Regions from separate parts of the Mesorhizobium sp. M1A.T.Ca.IN.004.03.1.1 genome, predicted to be linked through region 1. Evidence: predicted binding sites of a transcription regulator. Region 1 holds the regulator's gene; the other holds the start of a gene.

Region 1 (4,184 bases):
GAGAAAAAATGTCGGTCGGAATCCGCCACGACGATCTGCGCCGGCGCAACCGCGCCATGGTGCTCTCGGCCGTGCGCCGGGCCGGCCAACCGTCGCGCACGGAAATCGCCGCGACCACCGGGCTCAGCCATTCGACCATTTCGGCGATCTCTTCCGATCTGATCCAGGAAGGCATCCTGGCCGAGAGCAAGCCGAGCGAGACCGCGTCTCTGAAGCGCGGCCGGCCACAGGTGGGCCTCGCGCTCAAGCCGGAGGCGGCGGCGGTGGTAACGGTGGTGCTGTCGCTCAATTTCCTCTCGGTCGCCGTTATTGATTATGCGGGTCAGGTCATCGCCGAGGAGCAGCGCCGCCTCGATACGCTCACCATGCCGCGCAACGAGCTGATCGGCGAATGCTTGGCGATCGTGCGGCGCCGGCTGGACGATCCGGACCTCGACGTCGGCAGCGTCGCCCGCATCGCCATGGGCATCCAGGGCATCACCGATTCCCATGCCCGCGCCATGCTGTGGTCGCCGATCACGCCGCTGACCGACATTCCCTTCGCCGACATCCTGGAAAAGGAATTCGGCATTCCGGCCACCATGGAAAACGACTGTAACATGATGGCGGTGGCGCTGCAGTGGCGCGATCCCGACCGCTATCGCGACAATTTCATCGCCATCCTGCTCTCGCACGGCATCGGCATGGGCCTGGTGCTGAAGGGCGAGCTGTTCACCGGCACGCATTCTTCCGGCGGCGAGTTCGGCCACATGATCCATCGCCCGGGCGGCGCGCTTTGCCGTTGCGGACGCCGCGGCTGCGTCGAGGCCTATGCCGGCAACTACGCCATCTGGCGCAGCGCCATGAAGATGAGTGAGGACGCCGAGCCGATCGATGTCGGCGACGCCGACATGCGGGCGCTCGCCGCCAAGGCGCGCGAGAGGGATGGCTCGGAGCGCGAGGCCTATCGCCGGGCCGGCGAGGCGCTGGGCTTCGGCCTCGGCAGCCTGTTCGCGCTGATCGACCCGGCGCCGGTCGCCATGGTCGGCGTCAGCGCCGCCGCCTTCGACCTGATCGAGCCGGCTCTGCGCGAGGCCATCGCCCAGACCGCCGGCGGCCAGCATTCGAAGTCGATCTCCTTCGATACCGAGCCGAACGAATTGCCGCTGATCCGCGAGGGCTGCGCCGTGCGCGCGCTGACCTTCGTCGACCAGGAGATTTTTGCGCCGGGCGTGAAGGCAAGAGCGGGCAAGAACGTGGCCTGAGCAGCTTCGATAGCGATCGTTGGCTTCTGTGCGTCCTGCAGACGCCGGAGATTAGCGAAGGCCCCGCAGCTTCGTCATTCCAGGGCGGAGCAGGAGCGAAGCTCCGTCGCGGAGACCCTGGAATCCATGCCATTACCTCAATCGTCGGATGAGCGGAGCAGAATTTCTGCACCGCCGCGGCGCGTGGAAGTCGCGTGGATCGTCGGGTCTGCGCCGCGTCGCGACGCTTCGTGCTCCGCCCGTGGACGGCGAAGCACCAGCGTCTCGATAACCCGCCAGCGCAGATAGAACCCGTCAGACCTTCGGTGCCCTGGATCTAATCTTCCCTGATCGCGTAGCCCGCCCCACGGATGGTACGTATGACGTCCGGCATCCGGCCGTTGTTGACCGCCTTGCGCAGGCGTCCGACATGCACGTCCACGGTGCGCTCGTCGATATAGATCGTCTCGCCCCAGACATTGTCGAGCAGCTGGCTGCGCGAGAACACCCGGCCGGGATGCCGCATCATGAATTCCAGCAGCCTGAACTCGGTCGGGCCGAGCCGGATCTCGCTCTTCTTGCGGTAGACGCGATGCGATTCGCGATCGAGCACGATGTCGCCGACCTTGAGCACGCTGGACAGCACCTCCGGCTTGGCGCGGCGCAGCAGCGCCTTGACCCTGGCCATGAATTCCGGCGTCGAGAACGGCTTGACCAGATAGTCGTCGGCGCCGGTCGAGAGGCCGCGCACCCGGTCGCTTTCCTCGCCGCGCGCGGTCAGCATGATGATCGGCAGGCGTTCGGTCTCGGGCCGCATCCTGAGGCGCCGGCAAAGCTCGATGCCGGACACCGCCGGCACCATCCAGTCGAGCACCAGAAGGTCGGGCAAATTCTCCTGCAGGCGGATCTCGGCCTCGTCGCCGCGGGTCACCACCTCGACCTGATAGCCCTCGGATTCGAGGTTGTAGCGGAGCAGCACCCCCAGCGGTTCCTCGTCCTCCACCACCATGATGCGTGGCGCGATCATATAGCAGGCACCTTCGCGGTCAGGCCGCCGGCGCCGACATCGTCGTCTCGTCCTGCTTAGGACGATTCGCGGGCAATTGCGTGCCGGTCAGCACATAGTAGGCGTTCTCGGCGATGTTGGTGACGTGGTCGCCGATGCGCTCCAGATTCTTGGCGCAGAACAACAGATGCGTGCAAGCCGTGATGTTGCGCGGATCCTCCATCATGTAGGTCAGGAGCTCGCGGAAGACGGCGGTGTATTTGACGTCGATGCGCTCGTCGTCGTTGCGGAGCTTGGCGAGCGCCGTGGCGTCGCCGGCCGCGTATTCCTCGATCACGCCCTGCACCTGGATCAGCACCAGCTGCGCCATCGAATCGATGGAGTGCGAAAGGTCGCGCGGCGCGGCGCTGACGCCGACCGAGCCGACGCGCTTAGCGATGTTCTTGGCAAGGTCGCCAATGCGCTCGAGATCGCCGGCCATGCGGATGGCGCCAACGACGCTGCGCAGGTCGTCGGCCATCGGCTGGCGTTTGGCAATCAGCGTGATGGCGCGATCGTCGAGCTCGCGTTGGCGCGCGTCCATGATGGCATCGTCGGAGACCACGCGCTGCGCCAGCGCGTTGTCGGAATTCAGCAGAGCCTTGGTCGACGCGCCGACCATCGAGCCGGCAAGATCGCCCATGTCGCGGATGAGCTGGCTGATCTGCCTCAGATCCTCGTCGAAGGAAGCGACCGTATGGGCCATGGTTATGTCCTCGTATGAACTCAGCCGAAGCGGCCGGTGATGTAGTCCTGCGTGCGCTTCTCGCGGGGCGAGGTGAAAATCTTTTCGGTCCGGTCGAATTCGATCAGCTCGCCGAGATACATGAACGCCGTCTGCCGCGAGACGCGCGCCGCCTGCTGCATGTTGTGGGTGACGATCACGATCGTGTAGTCGGCCTGCAGCTCGTCGATCAGCTCCTCGATCTTGGCGGTCGAGAGCGGATCGAGCGCCGATGCCGGCTCGTCGAGCAGGATGACCGCCGGCTTCACCGCCACCGTGCGGGCGATGCAGAGCCGCTGCTGCTGGCCGCCCGAAAGGCTCTGGCCACTGGCGTTGAGCTTGTCCTTGACCTCGTTCCACAGCGCGGCGCGCTTCAGCGCCTGTTCGACGCGATTGTCCATCTCGGCCTTGCTGATCTTCTCATACAGCCTGACGCCGAAGGCGATGTTCTCGTAGATCGACATCGGGAACGGCGTCGGCTTCTGGAACACCATGCCGATCTTGGTCCTGAGCAGGTTGAGGTCCTGCGAACGGTCGAGGATGTTCTTGCCGTCGAGCAGCACCTGGCCTTCGGCGCTCTGCTTCGGGTAGAGCTCGTAGATGCGGTTGAGCACGCGCAGCAGCGTCGACTTTCCGCAGCCCGAAGGTCCGATGAAGGCGGTGACGCTGCGCTCGGGCAGCGACAGGTTGATGTCCTTCAGCGCCTTCGACTGGCCATAGTAGAAGTTGAGGTTCTTGACTTCGATCTTGGCCTTCTCGGCGGTCGTCTCGGCTACGTTCAGGTCGGTGGACAACATCGGTTTCATCTGTCCTCTCTGCGTCCGGTAAGGCTGCGGGCGAAGATGCTCAGCCCGAGAACCGTCAGGGTGATTATCAGTGCGCCCGTCCAGGCCAGTTGCTGCCATTCCTCATAAGGGCTCAGCGCAAACTGGAAGATGGTCACCGGCAGGCTGGCCATCGGCGCGTTGAGATTGCTCGACCAGAACTGGTTGTTGAGCGCGGTGAAGAGCAGCGGCGCCGTCTCGCCCGAAATCCGGGCGATCGCCAGCAATATACCGGTGACGATGCCGGACAGTGCGGCGCGATAGGCGACCGAGCGGATCACCACCCAGCGCGGCGCGCCGATGGCGGTGCCGGCCTCGCGCAGCGCGTTGGGCACAAGGTTCAGCATGTCCTCGGTGGTGCGCACGAC
Region 2 (4,184 bases), on a different contig from region 1:
ATCACGAGACGGTCGAGAGCGGAGACACGGGAGGCCCAAAGCGCTTCTGGCTTCATGACGTGGCCCTCTAAGGCCACGGCCCTCCGTTCAGCCCCCAGCAAGGACCGGCAGATTGCCGGCGTCTATACATCAATTCGTGAGGAAGGCAAGGGCGGGAGAGAGGGTCGGCGGCTCCGCAGTGTCGCAGGACTGGCGGCGCTTGTGGGAATTGGCTGACCCGCCGGCCGCAGGTCAGCCATTTCGTCGGAAGGCGATCCACTCAGCTCATATGCGCGACGAGCGGGACTACCGTCTCGGGGAAGAAGTCGGGCGCGACCCGGCGCTTGCCGAACATCATATCGTACTGGATCAGCCGGAAATCGTTGATCTTCGGATCGATCTTTTTCTGCCGCGCCCAGTCGGGCGTCGCCTCGCCGGAGGGCGACAGCAAAAGGTTGCGGTCAACCACCCGGTAGTGCTCGCGCAGCGCGCCGAGGAAGCCGGTGTAATAGGGGTGGGTGATCCCGGCCGTGGTAAGGATATGATAGGGCAGGAAGGCGGGGCTCACCGAGCCCAGATTCTCGACCGGACCGGAGCGGTTCGACCAGATGATCAGCGGCGTGTCGTGATGCTCGAGCGCCGCCTCGGGCGTCGGCTCCTTGCGCGGCGCGACATTGTCCTTGAGGAAGCCGGTCTCGACATAGACGGGGCCGAGCGGCGGCAAGTGGTCGCCGAAGAAGGCGATGATGGTCGGCCGCTCGCGCTTCTTCGCCCAGTCGATCAGGCGCTGCAGGCCGCGATCGGCGTCGGCCGACCCTTCGGCGTAGGAGAGCAGCGATTCCCGCGCCCAGGTGCTGATCGGCGCGTCGACGCTATGTGTCGGATTGTAATAGCGGTAGGGCTCGTAGGGCCCGTGGTTCTGCAGGCTGACCGCGAACAGGAATACCGGCCCGTCGCTGGCATCGGCCTCGCGCATGATCTCGTCGGTCATGGCCGCGTCGGAGGCCAGCGGCCCGCGCTTCTCCATCGGCGGCAGCGTCTCTTCCGAGCGGAAGTCGCTGAAGCCGAAATCGGCGTAGACGGCGCCCCGGTTCCAGAACCAGTTGGTGCCCGGGTGGATGGCGCGCGCCCTATAGCCTTCGCTCTTCAGGAAAGTCGCCAGCGACGGCGTCGGCGTGCGCACATATTGCTGATAGGGAATCGAGCCCGCCGGCAGGAAGGCGTTGGAGAAGCCGGTCAGCGCCTCGAACTCGATATTGGCGGTCATGCCGCCGAATTCCGGCGAGAACATCGAGCCTGAGCGCAGCGCGCGCACCGTCGGGATCGGGTCGGGCTTGATGCTGACGCCGGGAAGCTCCGTCGGATCCCAGAAGGATTCGCTCATCACCACGATGATATCGGGCTTCTGGTCCGGCACCGAGGCGGCAACCCCGGGACGCGCGATCGCATCCATCGTCTTCTCGGAATAGCCGGGCGGGGCCGAGACATGCGCCATTGGCACGTTGAGCGCGAAGGCGAGCGCGAAGCCGTTGGAGGCATAGTTCTCCTTCTGGTCCCACATGATCGGGATGATCTGCAGCCTGTCGCGCGTCCACGAGAAGGTGGCGTAGTCCATGATCGAGACGAAGAAGGCGAGCAGCGGCACGGCAAGCGTCAAGCGCGCCAGCCGTCCCTTGCGGCTGAGGATCGGCACACGCCGGCGCCAGAGCCGCCAGCCATAGACGAGCAGCGCGAGGCTGGCGACGATCGCCGCCGCAAGCAGCACGGCCGTCCAGGGGCGCTCGCGCACCAGAAGCGGCATCAGCGCCATGATCTGGCGGGCATAGAGGAAATCGGTCGGGTAGAGCGGATCGCCCAGATAGTGCGATTTCTGGTGACCGACAAAGGCCAATGCCAATGTCACCGGCGCGACGATCATCAGGCTTTGATGGCTGCGGCCGAGAATGGCGTCGAGCCCGATCAGCACCAGCGAAAAGACGATGATGGTGGTCCAGCCGGGCTTGAAGGGCTGCAGGAAGAAGTCGACGGTGCCGAAGAAGTCGCCGCGCACGATCCATTCGATGGCGAACACCAGAAGGGCGGAGGCAAGCAGCGTCGCCAGGCCGTAGCGGACAATCGGCCATCTGCGCCCCGGCAGATAGCCGGTGGACGGATCGTCTTCCAAAAATTGCGGCGCGGGTTTGGCCGCGCCTTTCCTGATCCTAGCCACTTTGCTTCCCCGGCCCATGTCACGCGTCTTCCACTAGCGTCACGCCACTGTCATCGAAATGTCACACAAAGCTAGCGCCTGTGGCGGAAATAAGAAGAGCCAGCAAACGATTCGTGAGCGGTTTTCATCAGGTGTGATCGCCAAAAAGCCTTTCAGAACAGGGAACTCGGCCGTTCTCCCGGCTGGAACAGCCGCTGAACTGGTGCTGCGGGCTTGACTTGGCCGTCCGCCTTGCGCCAGAGGCAGGGAAAAACCAGCCGCTGGAGACGCTAACATGGCCGTCGCATTCACCTTTCCGGGACAGGGCAGCCAGGCCGTCGGCATGGGCAAGGACCTCGCCGATGCCTTTCCCGAGGCGCGCCGCGTCTTCGAGGAAGTCGATGAGGCGCTCGGCGAGAAACTGTCGAAGCTGATCTGGGAAGGGCCGGAAGAAACGCTGACGCTGACGGCCAATGCCCAGCCGGCGCTGATGGCGGTGTCGCTGGCGGCCGTAAGGGCGCTGGAATCGCGCGGTTTTTCGCTGAAGGACAAGGTGGCTTATGTCGCAGGCCATTCCCTCGGCGAATATTCGGCGCTTGCCGCAGCCGGCTTCGTTTCGGTGGCCGATGCCGCGCGACTGCTGCGCACCCGCGGTAACGCCATGCAGGCGGCGGTGCCGGCGGGCGAGGGCGCCATGGCTGCCATCATCGGGCTGGAGCAGGCTGATGTCGAAGCCGCCTGCGCCGAAGCGGCACAAGGCTCTGTCTGTCAGATCGCCAACGACAATGGCGGTGGCCAACTGGTGATTTCCGGCGCCAAGGCGGCCGTCGAACTGGCGGCGAAGCTCTGCGCGGAAAAGGGTGCCAAGCGGGCGCTGATGCTGCAGGTCTCGGCACCTTTTCACTCGGCATTGATGACGCCAGCCGCCGATATCATGCGCGAGGCGCTGGGCGGGGTCGCGAAAAGCGCGCCGGTGGTTCCCATCGTCTCAAATGTTTCGGTCACGCCGACCAGCGACCCGGATGAGATTGCCCGCCGCTTGGTCGAGCAGGTCGTCGCCCGCGTGCGCTGGCGCGAGACGGTGGAATGGTTCGGCGCCAAAGGTGTCGCGACGCTTTACGAGGTTGGCGCCGGCAAGGTGCTGTCAGGCTTGGCGCGACGCATCAACCGCGATATCGCGACCGGCGCCATCGGCGCGGCCGCGGAAGTCGAGGCGGCGCTGGCAACTTTAGGATAAACGGGAAACTCTTGCTGGCAGGTGCGGCATTCCTACTTCCATCCGTCTTTCTCCCGAAGTCGAGCATCGCCTCGACGATCTCGTGGCGATGACTGATCGAAGCAAAGCCGAATACCTGCGTGACTTCGTTGAACGTGGACTCGAAGATCTCGAGGACTATTACTGGGCTGCGGAAGTGCTGGAGCGGATCGAGGCTTGGTGAAGAATCGGTCGTGAGCGCCGAGAACTTCTGATATGGCCTGGACAACATGACAAAATGCGGAACGAGGGTCGCTCGCGGGGCGTCCGGAAGAATGAGGTTGAAGCAATGTTCGAACTGACCGGCCGTAAGGCGCTCGTCACCGGTGCATCGGGAGGCATCGGCGAGGCGATCGCCAGGGTGCTGCACAGCCAGGGCGCGATCGTCGGCCTGCACGGCACCCGCGTCGAGAAGCTGGAAACGCTGGCCGACGAGCTCGGCGACCGCGTAAAGCTCTTCCCGGCGGATCTGACCAACCGCGACGCGGTCAAGGCGCTCGGCCAGAAGGCGGAGGCCGATCTCGAAGGCGTCGACATCCTGGTCAACAATGCCGGCATCACCAAGGACGGCCTGTTCGTGCGCATGTCGGACGCCGACTGGGATTCCGTGCTCGAGGTGAACCTGACCGCCGTGTTCCGGCTCACTCGTGAACTCACCCATCCGATGATGCGCCGCCGCCATGGCCGCATCATCAACATCACCTCGGTGGTCGGCGTCACCGGCAATCCCGGCCAGACCAATTACTGCGCCTCCAAGGCCGG

The links. The regulator PhoB, encoded in region 1, activates phosphate uptake and scavenging genes when phosphate is short. The targets are predictions, from matches to a motif close to TGTCATNNANCTGTCAT.
Region 2: the regulator PhoB is predicted to act here: its motif matches at 2,237-2,253, upstream of EOD29_RS06455 (LTA synthase family protein).

Annotation. Positions count from the first base shown of each region.
Region 1 covers NZ_RZTV01000004.1:388,676-392,859, forward strand. Annotated here, with positions in the region: gene EOD29_RS15810 (ROK family transcriptional regulator) at 9-1,244, shown strand; gene phoB (phosphate regulon transcriptional regulator PhoB) at 1,561-2,250, opposite strand; gene phoU (phosphate signaling complex protein PhoU) at 2,270-2,974, opposite strand; gene pstB (phosphate ABC transporter ATP-binding protein PstB) at 2,995-3,798, opposite strand; gene pstA (phosphate ABC transporter permease PstA) at 3,795-4,184, opposite strand, start outside.
Region 2 covers NZ_RZTV01000002.1:102,186-106,369, reverse strand. Annotated here, with positions in the region: gene EOD29_RS06455 (LTA synthase family protein) at 260-2,206, opposite strand; gene fabD (ACP S-malonyltransferase) at 2,463-3,404, shown strand; gene EOD29_RS38010 (hypothetical protein) at 3,487-3,606, shown strand; gene fabG (3-oxoacyl-[acyl-carrier-protein] reductase) at 3,712-4,184, shown strand, end outside.